DNA from 2 places in the Streptomyces sp. NPDC043908 genome. Region 2 is predicted to be linked to the other one. Evidence: riboswitches for the same ligand, from Rfam matches in the RefSeq annotation. Region 2 holds a riboswitch; the other holds the start of a gene.
The links. Region 2 has a riboswitch for glycine ahead of gcvP (aminomethyl-transferring glycine dehydrogenase). Riboswitches for the same ligand answer to the same signal wherever they lie in the genome.
Positions count from the first base shown of each region.

Region 1: another riboswitch for glycine. It lies ahead of gcvT (glycine cleavage system aminomethyltransferase GcvT); the one in region 2 lies ahead of gcvP (aminomethyl-transferring glycine dehydrogenase).

Region 1 covers NZ_JBWKEI010000002.1:218,372-225,505, forward strand. Annotated here, with positions in the region: gene AC069K_RS05310 (enhanced serine sensitivity protein SseB C-terminal domain-containing protein) at 211-1,008, opposite strand; gene AC069K_RS05315 (enhanced serine sensitivity protein SseB) at 1,133-1,900, opposite strand; gene AC069K_RS05320 (AAA family ATPase) at 1,977-2,639, opposite strand; glycine riboswitch at 2,767-2,889, shown strand; gene gcvT (glycine cleavage system aminomethyltransferase GcvT) at 3,033-4,145, shown strand; gene gcvH (glycine cleavage system protein GcvH) at 4,215-4,592, shown strand; gene glyA (serine hydroxymethyltransferase) at 4,618-5,880, shown strand; gene AC069K_RS05340 (L-serine ammonia-lyase) at 6,042-7,134, shown strand, end outside.
Region 2 covers NZ_JBWKEI010000002.1:822,869-830,002, reverse strand. Annotated here, with positions in the region: gene AC069K_RS07990 (bifunctional nuclease family protein) at 1-304, shown strand, start outside; gene AC069K_RS07985 (MerR family transcriptional regulator) at 574-1,122, shown strand; gene AC069K_RS07980 (DNA polymerase IV) at 1,179-2,732, shown strand; gene AC069K_RS07975 (PRC-barrel domain-containing protein) at 2,639-3,025, opposite strand; glycine riboswitch at 3,137-3,234, shown strand; glycine riboswitch at 3,235-3,369, shown strand; gene gcvP (aminomethyl-transferring glycine dehydrogenase) at 3,430-6,315, shown strand; gene AC069K_RS07965 (DUF5999 family protein) at 6,442-6,648, opposite strand; gene AC069K_RS07960 (hypothetical protein) at 7,016-7,134, opposite strand, start outside.

The DNA.
Region 1 (7,134 bases), 600 kb from region 2:
CCTAAACGTGATGCGGTCAGATGACTTCCGTTATGCGGACGTCGTGATCGTCTGAGCGGACCAGTCAGGCACTAACCGACCAGATCGGTCATGTCGCCCAACTGCCCTGATGAGGTGGCCAATTGGGTGGACCAGCCAGGCGCAACCGGGGCAGGGGCGACTGTTGGGTACGTGTGGGGCGTATGCGGTTTGTACGACGTGCGGGGGCCGTCAGTAGGCGCGCGGGGCGGCCGGCGGATAGCCGTACCCGCCCGCCGGGGCCGCCGGGGCGGCGTGCGCCTCGCGGTCGTAGAAGGGCCGGCCCTTGGCGCGCAGCCACATCCCGACCGGGTCGTACTCGTCGGAGAGGGCGACCGTGGAGACCGGCAGCCCGTCGGGGACGGCGGCGACGGACTGCTGCATCATCGCGCGCACCGCGTCGACCGACCGCGGCCCGGTGTCGTAGAGGTCGAGGCCGATCGCGAGGTACGGGGTGCCGAGCGCGGGCTGCACCCAGGCGCGGCGCAGCGCCCGCACGGCCGGGGTGCGGTGCGCGTGCTGGGTGAGCAGGGCGTAGAACTGCGGGATCTCCACGGCCGGTTCGGTGATCCGCAGCGGGCCCGCGGGCATCCGGTCCAGGCCCGTGGCGATCCGGCGCAGATCCGGCCACGGGATGCCGACCCCGCCGCCCGGGGCGTGCGGGTTGAGCCAGATCCCGTACCGGTCGGGGTAGAGGGCGCGGGCGATGTCACGGCCGGTGACCACCTCGTGGGCCCGGTTCCAGCCACTGGCAGAGAGCTCCTGGGCGGAGGTCACACAGGGTGCGTACGCCACCCCGTCGACCTCCATGTTCCCGTACTGCGCGTCGGGGGCGCCGGGGCCGCCGTGCCACAGCAGCATCCACAGCCGGCCGGAGGAGGGGTCGGCGAGGGCGTGCAGCAGCGCCTCGTACGCGTCGTAGCGTCCGGGGGCCACCTGGCGCAGCATGTGCTCGACCTGCCCGGCCGCCGCGGTGCCTGACGCACTCACCCTGGGTCCCGCCCCTCTTCGGTCCCCCGCGGCGCCGGTGCACAGGCGGGCGGCCGTGGGGGGTCTACGGATTATGGAACCAGCTTATGCGGGAGGGCGGCGGAGCGGCCCGCGCGTGGGCGGACTAGACGGCGGACCGCGTGTAGAAGGGGCGCACCCGCTCCCGCATCCAGTCCCCCACCGGGTCCTGGGCGACGTCCAGCAGCACCAGGTTCACCGGCCAGCCGACCGGGACGCGGCCCATCGCCCGGCCGAGCGCCTCCATGGGGGCGTTGCGCCCGGCCCCGTCCCAGGTGGAGAACTCCACGCCGATGAAGAGCGCCGGCTCGTCCCCCTCGATGGAGGCGAGCGCGCGGCGGGCGGTGCGCACCACGCCGATGGCCTCGAACTCGGCGGAGGCGGCGGCCAGGAAGTCCACCGGGTCCTCCTGCCAGTCGGGCTCGAAGAGCCGCACCCGGGCGCCGGAGGCGGGGCCGTCCAGGGCGGTGCGCCCGGTCCGGCACAGCTCGGCCACGGCGGGCGGCGGCAGCGGTACGCCCACCGCGCCCTCCGGGTTGAGCGCGATGCCCAGCTGGGGCGGCAGCCCGCGGGCGAACTCGACGGCCGGCGCGATCGCGAACGACATGTGCGGGCCGACGCACTGGAGGAACTGCTGCTCGGAGCTGTAGACCGGGACGTACGGCGCGCCGTCGATCTCCATGGTGGGCAGATCGAGGTCCCGGCTGTCCTGGCCGCCGCCGTTGGGCAGCGGCACCCAGACGGGGTTGCGGCCCATGACTTCTATCAGGCGGGGGCCGGCCGTGGGGTTGCCCAGGGCCGCGGCCAGCGCCTCCTCCAGCTCGTTGCCCGGCCAGCCGCCGCCGCCCTGCGGGAGCGGGTGCGGGAAGTTCATACGCCGTCCTTCGTCTGCGGGTCGGTGCGGGTCACCGCGGGCCGTACGGGGCCGCTCGCGCGGTCCCGCGGAAACTCTAGCCCCGGCCGGACGGCTCCCCGAAGGCGATGCGCTCCACCGTCCGCGCCGCCTCCCGGTCCAGCAGGACCGCCGAGGCGACCCCCCGGGGGAGGCTGCCCGCCGCGACCGCCGCTATCAGGCGCGGCACCGCCCGGGAGTGGCGGGCGAAGGCGTACGCCGAGACCTTGCGGCCGCGTGCCGTCTGCCCCGCGAGCGCCACCTCGGGCGGGACGTCGAGCAGCACCAGATGCAGGGAGCGCCCGCGCCGGGCCGCCCGCCGCGCCAGCGACCAGCGCACCCAGGCGTGGGTGCCGCAGTCGTGCACGACCAGGCCCCCGCCCGCCCGCAGCGCCCGGTGCATCCGCAGGAAGTGGGCGACGCGGGCCACCGGGCGGTACAGCGCGTACGGCACCCCGGGCAGCCGGGCCTCCCAGGCCTTGCGGGTGTCCTGCGAGTCGATGCCGAGGCCGGGCGCCGCCTGCCGCAGCAGGGTCGTCTTGCCGCTGCCGGGCAGTCCGGAGACCACCACCACGTCGCCCGCCGCGAACCGGAGCGTGCGCGGGGTCCCTCCGGTGCTTCCGCGCAGGTCCCGCACCGCTCGCGCCGCACCGGGCGCCGTGGCGCGCTGCGCGGGCACCGCCGGACCGGCCTTCGCCGCCGTGTGCCTGTGCACCGTCATCGGTCCTCCCCTGCCGGGTCGTGCGACCCTTCCCCAATGTGCGTAAAGAGATGGTAATAAGAGCTGAGTGATGTGCCGTTCCGCGCAGCCGTGCAATGATGTGCCCGCCAACTGCATACCGGCCGCTTGAATCCACGCGGGAGAGTCCCCGGCAGTTCCCCCAAGGCCCCAGAAGGCCGGGTGGATCGCGGGGCGCCGAAGGAGCAAGTCCCTCCCTTGAATCTCTCAGGCCCCGTACCGCGTGGATGAGGCAGATCTGAAAAGCGGGTCGCGCGTTCCCGGACGGCGTGGCTCCACCCAAGGTGCAAGCCGGGTCTCCCGGCGAACCTCTCAGGTTCCGATGACAGATGGGGAGGATCGTCCTCGCCGTCATGCCCTGGGAGCCACACCCTCATGAGCAACCCCCGTCTCACCGCCCTCGACGCGACGCACCGTTCGCTGGGCGCGACCATGACCGACTTCGCCGGCTGGGACATGCCGCTGCGCTACGGCAGCGAGCGCGACGAGCACAACGCCGTCCGCACCAGGGCCGGTCTCTTCGACCTCTCCCACATGGGTGAGATCACCGTCACCGGCCCGGAGGCCGTCAAGGCCCTGGACTACGCGCTCGTCGGCAACATCGCCACCATCGGCGTGGGCCGCGCCCGCTACACGATGATCTGCCAGGAGGACGGCGGCATCGTCGACGACCTGATCGTCTACCGCCTCGGCGAGAGCGAGTACATGGTCGTCGCCAACGCCGGCAACGCCCAGGTCGTCCTGGACGCGGTCACCGAGCGCGCGGCCGGCTTCGACGCCGAGGTCCGCGACGACCGCGACGCCTACGCGCTGCTCGCCGTCCAGGGCCCCGAGTCCCCCGGCATCGTGCAGTCGCTCACCGACGCCGACCTGGACGGCCTCAAGTACTACGCGGGCCTGCCCGGCACCGTGGCCGGCGTCCCGGCGCTGATCGCCCGTACGGGCTACACCGGCGAGGACGGCTTCGAGCTCTTCGTGGCCCCGGCCGACGCCGAGAAGCTGTGGCAGGCGCTCACCGAGGCGGGCAAGGACGCGGGCCTGGTGCCGTGCGGTCTGTCCTGCCGCGACACGCTGCGCCTGGAGGCGGGCATGCCGCTGTACGGGCACGAGCTGACCACCGCGCTGACCCCGTTCGACGCGGGGCTCGGCCGGGTCGTGAAGTTCGAGAAGGAGGGCGACTTCGTGGGGCGCGCGGCCCTGGAGGCCGCCGCCGAGCGCGCCGCCGCCAAGGCGCCGCGCAAGCTGGTCGGCCTGATCGCCGAGGGCCGCCGGGTGCCCCGCGCCGGGTTCTCCGTGGTGGCGAACGGCGAGGTCGTCGGCGAGGTGACCTCGGGCGCCCCGTCGCCCACCCTGGGCAAGCCGATCGCCATGGCGTACGTGGACGCCGAGCACGCCGCACCGGGCACCTCCGGCGTCGGCGTGGACATTCGCGGTACGCATGAGCCGTACGAGGTCGTGGCGCTGCCGTTCTACAAGCGCCAGAAGTGACCCCTCGCACACGCACCGCATGACTTTTCCGTTCACCACCACTCCCCCTCGTACAGGAGAATTCTGGTCATGAGCAACCCCCAGCAGCTGCGCTACAGCAAGGAGCACGAGTGGCTGTCGGACGCCGAGGGCGGCGTCTCGACGGTCGGCATCACGGAGCACGCGGCCAACGCGCTCGGTGACGTGGTGTTCGTCCAGCTCCCGGCGGTCGGTGACACGGTGACCGCGGGCGAGACCTGCGGCGAGCTGGAGTCGACCAAGTCGGTCAGCGACCTGTACTCGCCGGTCTCGGGCGAGGTCGTCGAGGCCAACCAGGACGTGGTGGACGACCCGTCCCTGGTGAACTCCGCCCCCTTCGAGGGCGGCTGGCTGTTCAAGGTGCGCGTCGCCGAGGAGCCGGGCGACCTGCTCTCCGCCGACGAGTACACCGCGTTCGCAGGCAGCTGACCACGGCGTAAGGACTGATCTTCCGATGTCGCTTCTGAACACCCCTCTTCACGAGCTCGACCCGGACGTCGCCGCGGCCGTCGACGCCGAGCTGAACCGCCAGCAGTCCACCCTGGAGATGATCGCCTCGGAGAACTTCGCTCCGGTCGCGGTCATGGAGGCCCAGGGCACGGTCCTCACCAACAAGTACGCCGAGGGCTACCCCGGACGCCGCTACTACGGCGGCTGCGAGCACGTGGACGTGACCGAGCAGATCGCGATCGACCGGGTCAAGGACCTGTTCGGCGCGGAGTACGCCAACGTCCAGCCGCACTCCGGCGCCTCCGCCAACCAGGCCGCCCTCTTCGCGATCGCCCAGCCCGGCGACACGATCCTCGGCCTGGACCTGGCGCACGGCGGCCACCTCACCCACGGCATGCGCCTGAACTTCTCCGGCAAGCAGTTCAACGTGGTCCCGTACCACGTCGACGAGGCCGGTCTGGTCGACATGGCCGAGGTCGAGCGCCTGGCCAAGGAGCACCGCCCCAAGGTGATCATCGCGGGCTGGTCGGCGTACCCGCGCCGGCTGGACTTCGCCGAGTTCCGCCGCATCGCGGACGAGGTCGAGGCCCTGCTGTGGGTCGACATGGCGCACTTCGCGGGCCTGGTCGCGGCCGGGCTGCACCCGAACCCGGTGCCGTTCGCGGACGTGGTCACCTCCACCACGCACAAGACGCTCGGCGGCCCGCGCGGCGGCATCATCCTGGCCCGGAACAAGGACTTCGCGAAGAAGCTGAACTCCGCGGTCTTCCCGGGCTTCCAGGGCGGTCCCCTGGAGCACGTGATCGCGGCCAAGGCGGTGTCCTTCAAGGTCGCGGCCTCCGAGGAGTTCAAGGAGCGCCAGCAGCGCACCCTGGACGGCGCCCGCATCCTGGCCGAGCGCCTGGTCCAGGACGACGTCACCGCGCACGGCGTCTCGGTCCTGTCCGGCGGCACGGACGTGCACCTGGTCCTGGTGGACCTGCGCAACTCCGAGCTCGACGGCCAGCAGGCCGAGGACCGCCTCCACGAGGTCGGCATCACGGTCAACCGCAACGCCGTCCCGAACGACCCGCGCCCCCCGATGGTCACCTCGGGCCTGCGGATCGGCACGCCGGCGCTGGCCACCCGCGGCTTCGGCGCGGACGACTTCCGTGAGGTCGCCGACATCATCGCCGAGACCCTCAAGCCGGACTTCGACAAGGACGCGCTGGCAGCCCGGGTCTCCGCCCTGGCCGCCAAGCACCCCCTGTACCCCGGCCTGAAGTAATTTCGTACCCTTTTGTTCGTACGAACCTTCGGGGCATCGCGCACACTGGACGCACACTGGACAGTGAGTGCGGTGCCCCGAACCCTTGCACCGCCCGTTCCACCTGCTCGCTCTGCACCACCCGGCAGACAACGGCGTCTACCTCACCAAGGAGTTTTTCCGTGGCCATCTCGGTCTTCGACCTGTTCTCGATCGGCATCGGCCCGTCCAGCTCCCACACGGTCGGCCCGATGCGCGCGGCCCGCATGTTCGCGCGCCGTCTGAAGAACGAGGGCCTGCTGGCCCACACCGCCTCGATACGGGCCGAGCTGTACGGCTCGCTGGGCGCCACCGGCCACGGCCACGGCACCCCCAAGGCGGTCCTGCTGGGCCTGGAGGGCAACTCGCCGCGCACGGTCGACGTGGAGCGCGCCGACGACGAGGTGGAGCGGATCAAGTCCAGCGGGCGGATCAACCTGCTCGGCGCCCACGAGATCCCCTTCGCCTTCGACGAGGACCTGATCCTGCACCGCCGCAAGGCGCTGCCGTACCACGCCAACGGCATGACGGTCTTCGCCTACGACGGCGAGGGCGCCCTGCTCCTGGAGAAGACGTACTACTCGGTCGGCGGCGGGTTCGTCGTCGACGAGGATGCCGTCGCCGGCGAGAACCCGATCGTCCCCGATGACACCGTCCTGAAGTACCCCTTCCGCACCGGCGACGAGCTGCTGCGCCTCGCGGGCGAGACGGGCCTGTCGATCTCCGCCATGATGCTGGAGAACGAGAAGGCCTGGCGCACCGAGGACGAGATCCGCGCCGGGCTCCTGGAGATCTGGCGCGTGATGCAGGCGTGCGTCTCGCGCGGCATGTCCCGCGAGGGCATCCTGCCGGGCGGCCTCAAGGTCCGCCGCCGCGCCGCCACCACCGCCCGCCAGCTGCGCGCCGAGGGCAACCCGGACGCGCACGCGATGGAGTGGGCGACGCTGTACGCGATGGCGGTCAACGAGGAGAACGCGGCGGGCGGCCGGGTGGTCACCGCCCCCACCAACGGCGCCGCGGGCATCATCCCGGCCGTACTGCACTACTACATGAACTTCGTGCCCGGCGCGGACGACGAGGGCGTGGTCCGCTTCCTGCTGGCCGCCGGCGCGATCGGCATGCTCTTCAAGGAGAACGCCTCGATCTCCGGCGCCGAGGTCGGCTGCCAGGGCGAGGTCGGCTCGGCCTGCTCGATGGCCGCGGGCGCCCTGGCCGAGGTCCTCGGCGGCACCCCCG
Region 2 (7,134 bases):
GCACGACCTTTTCAAGGACGTGCTGGAGGCCGTGGGCCAGGAGCTCACCGAGGTCCGCATCACGGACCTGCGCGAAGGTGTCTTCTACGCGGAGCTGGTCTTCGCCAGCGGGGTCGAGGTGAGCGCGCGACCATCGGACGCCATAGCGCTCGCCCTGCGCACCGGAACGCCGATCTACGGCAGTGACGGGGTGCTCGACGACGCGGGGATCGCCATCCCGGACGAGCAGGAGGACGAGGTGGAGAAGTTCCGCGAGTTCCTCGACCAGATCTCGCCCGAGGACTTCGGCACCAACAGCCAGTGAGCCGCGCGCCCGGAGCCCCGTGAAACCCGGCGGCTCCGGGGCATTCGAGTAGCCTTTCCCGGAAGAGGGGTACGCGAAACCACTCTCAGGGTGATTATCACTCGGCGTGCCGAGTGTGGCGATCGTTGACGCACCCCGAGTGACTGCCTACCGTCGTGAGGGCAGTTCTAGGACGGAGGGTCGGCGTGAGAAGCAGCGGCGGCGACAGTACGGCAGGGGAGGCCCCCGGATGTCCGGGGGGGAGCGGGCCGTACCCGCCTCCGAGTCCTCTGCCGGGTACGAGCGGTGGCCACCCCCTTCACGACAGCACGGCCGACACCGGCACCGACACCGTCGGATACCGGGGGCCGACGGCGTGCGCGGCGGCGGGGATCACCTACCGGCAGCTCGACTACTGGGCGCGGACCGGCCTGGTCGAGCCCAGTGTGCGTCCGGCGTACGGATCGGGGACCCAGCGGCTGTACAGCTTCAAGGACGTCGTGGTCCTCAAGATCGTCAAGCGTTTCCTGGACACCGGGGTCGCCCTCCAGAACATCCGCACCGCCGTGCAGCACCTGCGGGAGCGCGGCTTCCGTGATCTGGAGCGGATGACGCTGATGAGCGACGGGGCGACGGTGTACGAGTGCTCCTCGCCCGACGAGGTCGTCACCCTGCTCCAGGGCGGCCAGGGGGTCTTCGGCATCGCCGTCGGCGTGGTGTGGCGCGATGTGGAGACGGCGCTGTCCCAGCTGCACGGCGAGCGGGTCGACACCGGCGAGACGCTGGTCGGGAACAACCCGGCCGACGAGCTGGCCCGGCGCCGCAACCGCGCGGTCTGAGGGGCCGCCGGGCCGCAGGGGGCCGATTGTCAGTGGTGTGAGGCAGCATCGGTGGTGTGAGAGCCGCGCCGACCATCCTGCATCTGGACATGGATGCCTTCTTCGCCGCCGCAGAGCAGGCGTCGAAGCCCAGCCTGCGCGGAAAGCCCGTGATCGTGGGCGGCCTCGGACCGCGCGGTGTGGTGGCCACCGCGTCGTACGAGGCACGGCGCTTCGGCGCGCGCTCCGCGATGCCGATGGCGCAGGCCAGACGGCTCTGTCCGAACGGCGCCTACCTCGTCCCGCGCTTCACGTTCTACCGCTCGATCAGCGAGCAGGTGATGGAGCTGCTGGGGCGGCTGTCGCCCCTGGTGGAGCCGCTGAGCCTCGACGAGGCCTTCGTGGACCTGGAGGCCGGGGGAGTCGCGTGGGACGCCCAGTCGGCCCGTGAGGCCGGTCAGCGGCTGCGCGCGGACATCCGGGCGGTGACGGGGCTGACGGGATCGGTGGGCCTCGCGGGGTCCAAGATGCTCGCGAAGATCGCCTCGGAGGAGGCGAAGCCGGACGGGCTGATGCTCATCGAGCCCGGCACCGAGCGGGAACTGCTCGCCCCGATGCCGGTCAGGACGCTGCCGGGCGTGGGGCCCGCGACGGGCGAGCACCTGCGCAGGGCGGGGATGACCACGGTCGCGGATCTGGCCGAGGCGGGCGAGGACGAGCTCGTACGGCTGCTGGGCAAGGCGCACGGCGCCTCACTGCACCGGATGGCGCTCGGCCTCGACGACCGGCCGGTGGTGGCCGAGCGGGACACCAAGTCGGTGTCGGTCGAGGACACCTTCGACGTGGACCTGCACGACCGGGTGCGGGTGATGACCGAGGTGGGACGGCTCGCCGACCGCTGTGTGCAGCGCCTGCGGGCCTCCGGGCACTCCGGCCGCACGATCGTCCTGAAGGTCCGCCGATACGACTTCTCCACGCTGACCCGGTCCGAGACGCTCCGCGGGCCCACGGACGATCCCGCGGTGGTGCGCGAGGCGGCCGGCCGGCTGCTCGACTCCGTGGACACCACCGGCGGCGTGCGTCTGCTGGGGGTCGGGGTCAGCGGCCTCGCCGACTTCACCCAGGAGGACCTCTTCGCCCAGGCGGCGGGCGAGCGGTCGGCGGGTGATCAGGGCACGGCGGAGCAGGCGCCCGTCGAGGCCGGGACCGGGGCGGAGGCGGCCGCCCCCGAACAGCCGGAGGCGGTGGACCCGGCCGAGCGGCGCTGGCTGGCCGGGCACGACGTGCACCACCGCGCGTTCGGCCCCGGCTGGGTGCAGGGCAGCGGGGTGGGCCGGGTCACCGTCCGGTTCGAGACGCCCACCTCCGCCGTCGGGCGGGTGCGGACGTTCCGGGTGGACGACCCCGACCTGGAGCCGTCCGAGCCGCTGCGGCTGGTGGACGTGGCAGGGGAAGCGGCGACCGGGCAGACGGGTGAAGGGGCCGGGCGGGAGCAGACGGGTGACGGCGGACCGGGGGAGCAGGGCGGCGCGGAGGGTCAGGCGTCGTCCTCCTCACCCGCGAGCCGTCCGAAGTCCCGGTCGCGGTCGGCGCCGGGCAGCGGATCGGGGGCGGCGATGTCGAGACCGTAGTGGTGGTAGAGCTGGAGCTCCTGTTCGGGGGAGAGGTGGCGGCCGACGCCGAAGTCGGGAGCGTCCTTGATCAGCGCCCGGTCGTAGGGGATGTGCAGCGCCTCGTCGACGAGGGCGCTGGGTTCCAGGGGGACGAAGGCGTCCCGGCTGAACAGCCCGGTGCGTACGGCGGCCCACTCGGGGACTCCGGTGGCGTCGTCGAGGTACACCTCGTCCACCGTGCCGATCTTGTTGCCGTTACGGTCGAACGCCTTGCGGCCGATCAGGCTGCGCGGATCGATATCGGTCTGCACGGTCCCTCCAACAGGTCGCAACTGCTCGTAACACTACGAAAGTGCACAACGGGGGCGTCGGCCACTCGAAGGATCAGGGCCGGGCCGCGCTGGTAGGCTGGCGATGGCTGCTGACCCCGTGCGGGAGAGTCCTCCGGAAAGATGTCCGGAGGCGCCGAAGGAGCAAATCCTCCCCGGAATCTCTCAGGCCCACGTACCGCGCGGACGAGGTCACTCTGGAAAGCAGGACGGGGGACGTGCGGGCTCAGGCCTGTGCGCGCACCCCTTCCTCACCGACGGTGAAAGCCGGGACGCCCCCACGCGCCCCGGTGAAGCTCTCAGGTTGAGATGACAGAGGGGGAGGCCGTCCGGGCACCCGCGCCGTGGTGCCCCTCGCAGGTCGTGCAGACCAGGAGGCCTCCGTAATGACCGCCAACCGCATGCCGCTCACCGAGCTCGAGCGTGGCATCCCCTTCGAGCAGCGTCACATCGGGCCCGACGCCGAGGCCCAGGCGAAGATGCTCGCGCAGGTCGGCTACGGCTCGCTCGACGAGCTGACCGCCGCGGCGGTGCCGGACGTGATCAAGAGCGCCGAGGCGCTGGGTCTGCCCGGCGCCCGCACCGAGGCCGAGGTCCTGGCCGAGCTGCGCTCCCTCGCGGACCGCAACCAGGTCCTGGCCCCGATGATCGGCCTGGGCTACTACGGCACGTTCACCCCGCCGGTGATCCTGCGCAACGTCATGGAGAACCCCGCCTGGTACACGGCGTACACGCCGTACCAGCCGGAGATCTCGCAGGGCCGCCTGGAGGCGCTGCTCAACTTCCAGACCGTCGTCGCCGACCTCACCGGGCTGCCGACCTCCGGCGCCTCGCTGCTCGACGAGGGCACCGCGGCCGCCGAGGCGCTCGCGCTCTCCCGCCGCGTCGGCAAGGTCAAGGGCGGGGTCTTCCTCGTCGACGCCGACACCCTCCCGCAGACGGTGGCCGTCATAGAGACGCGCGCCGAGCCGACGGGTGTCGAGGTCGTCGTCGCCGACCTCAGCCGCGGCATCCCGGCCGAGGTGGCCGAGCGTGGTGTCTTCGGCGTGCTGCTCCAGTACCCGGGCGCCTCCGGCGAGGTCCGCGACCTCAAGCCGGTCATCGACGAGGCCCACGAGCTGGGCGCGATCGTCACCGTCGCCGCCGACCTGCTCGCCCTGACCCTGCTGACCTCGCCCGGCGAGCTCGGCGCGGACATCGCCGTCGGCACCACCCAGCGCTTCGGCGTCCCCATGGGCTTCGGCGGCCCGCACGCCGGCTACATGGCGGTCCAGGAGAAGTTCGCCCGCAGCCTGCCCGGCCGCCTGGTCGGCGTCTCCGTCGACGCGGACGGCAACAAGGCGTACCGCCTGGCGCTCCAGACCCGTGAGCAGCACATCCGCCGCGAGAAGGCCACCAGCAACATCTGTACCGCGCAGGTCCTGCTCGCCGTCATGGCCGGCATGTACGCGGTCTACCACGGCCCGGACGGCCTGCGGCAGATCGCCCGGCGCACCCACCGGTACGCGGTGATCCTCGCCGAGGGCCTGCGCGCCGCCGGTGTGGAGGTCGTGCACGGCTCGTACTTCGACACGCTGACCGTCCGGGTCCCCGGCAAGGCCGCCGAGGCCGTCGCCGCCGCCCGTGACGGCGGGGTCAACCTGCACCTGGTCGACGCCGACACCGTCTCGATCGCCTGCGACGAGACCACCGACCGCGACCGCGTCGCCGCGGTCTGGGCCGCCTTCGGCGCCGAAGGCGACATCGAGGCGCTGGACGCCTCGGCCGCCGACACGCTGCCGGGCGCGCTGCTGCGCACCGACGAGTTCCTCACCCACCCGGTCTTCCACCAGCACCGCTCCGAGACCGCGATGCTGCGCTACCTGCGCAAGCTCGCCGACCGCGACTACGCGCTGGACCGCGGCATGATCCCGCTCGGCTCCTGCACCATGAAGCTGAACGCGACCACCGAGATGGAGCCGGTCACTTGGCCCGAGTTCGGTCAGATCCACCCCTTCGCGCCGGTCGAGCAGGCCGGGGGCTACCTCACGCTCATCCACGAGCTGGAGGAGCGCCTCGCCGAGGTCACCGGATACGACGCGGTGTCCATCCAGCCCAACGCCGGTTCGCAGGGCGAGCTCGCGGGTCTGCTCGCGGTCCGCGCCTACCACCGCGCCAACGGCGACGAGCAGCGCACGGTCTGCCTGATCCCCTCCTCCGCCCACGGCACCAACGCGGCCAGCGCCGTGATGGCCGGGATGAAGGTCGTCGTGGTGAAGACCGCCGACGACGGCGAGGTCGACATCGCGGACCTGCGCGCCAAGATCGAGCAGTACCGCGACGAGTTGTCGGTGCTGATGATCACCTACCCGTCCACGCACGGGGTGTTCGAGGAGCACGTCGCCGACATCTGCGGCGAGGTGCACGACGCGGGCGGCCAGGTCTACGTGGACGGCGCCAACCTCAACGCGCTGGTGGGTCTCGCCAAGCCGGGCAAGTTCGGCGGCGACGTCTCGCACCTGAACCTGCACAAGACGTTCTGCATCCCGCACGGCGGCGGCGGCCCGGGCGTGGGCCCGGTCGGTGTGCGCGCGCACCTCGCGCCGTACCTGCCGAACCACCCGCTCCAGCCGACCGCGGGACCGGAGACGGGCGTCGGCCCGATCTCGGCCGCCCCGTGGGGCTCGGCCGGCATCCTGCCGATCTCGTGGGCGTACGTCCGGCTGATGGGCGCCGAGGGCCTCAAGCGCGCCACCCAGGTCGCGGTCCTCGCGGCCAACTACATCGCCAAGCGCCTGGAGCCGCACTACCCGGTGCTCTACACCGGCCCCAACGGCCTGGTGGCGCACGAGTGCATCGTCGACCTGCGGCCGCTGTCGAAGGCGACCGGCGTCAGCGTCGACGACATCGCCAAGCGTCTGATCGACTACGGCTTCCACGCGCCGACCATGTCGTTCCCGGTGGCCGGCACGCTGATGATCGAGCCGACCGAGTCCGAGGACCTGATCGAACTCGACCGGTTCTGCGAGACGATGATCGCGATCCGTGGCGAGATCGAGAAGGTCGCCTCGGGCGAGTGGCCCGCCGACGACAACCCGCTGGCCAACGCCCCGCACACGGCGGCGGCGCTCGGCGGCGAGTGGAACCACGCGTACAGCCGCGAGGAGGCGGTCTTCCCGGCCGGCGTCTCGAAGGCCGACAAGTACTGGCCGCCGGTGCGCCGCATCGACGGCGCCTTCGGCGACCGCAACCTGGTCTGCTCCTGCCCTCCGCTGGACGAGTACGACCACTGAAGTAGGGCCGTCTACGGCTGACATACGTCGGGGCCGGTACGGGGATCTCCTCCCCGGGCCGGCCCCTTCTTGTGCGGTGCTGTTCTCCCGTGCGGCGCGTCGCGGCGTTGTGCCCGCCGGGCCGCGCTAGGCGGCCTTCGCCACCTGGCCCGCGTTCAGCGCCCGGTGCGGGGCGATGATCCGCCCGTCCGGCAGCAGCTCACCGGTGTCCTCGAAGATCAGGACGCCGTTGCACAGCAGGCTCCAGCCCTGCTCCGGGTGGTGCGCCACGAGCTGCGCGGCCTCCCGGTCGGCGGAGTCGGCTGTCGGGCAGGCTGGCTGGTGCTGGCACATGGATGCGTTCTCTCGCTGCGTCGTAGTAGTGAATGTCCTGCGGCTCGATGCGGTGGTCATGGCCGCCCCCCGTTGCTCAGTCGGTCGGTCCGCTCCCAGTGTTGCCCTACGGACGTCAATCCGCAGGGATTTAGCGGCACCACTTCCTACCGCATATTGACGCATCACTCGTGCGGCCGGTTCAACTCAACTGCCCTGCCTCTTCGGGTGGTTCGCACTGGCCGTTACGGACTAGCCCGTACGGAGGAGGGCGCGCGCGGGCGTACGCGAAAGCGCCCCGGGCCGCAGGGGGCTCCGGGGCGCCGGGTGGTTCTCGCAGGCGTGCGACCGCGGTGGGGGCCGGCCGGCCCGGCGGCCCGCCGGCCCGTCAGACCGGCTGGCTCAGCAGCGGCGCGGGCGCGAGTCTCAGGGTCATCACCGGCAGGAGCTCGGAGACCCGGTGCGGCCGGTGGGCGCAGATGCCGGGCGGGGCGGGCGCCAGCGGCA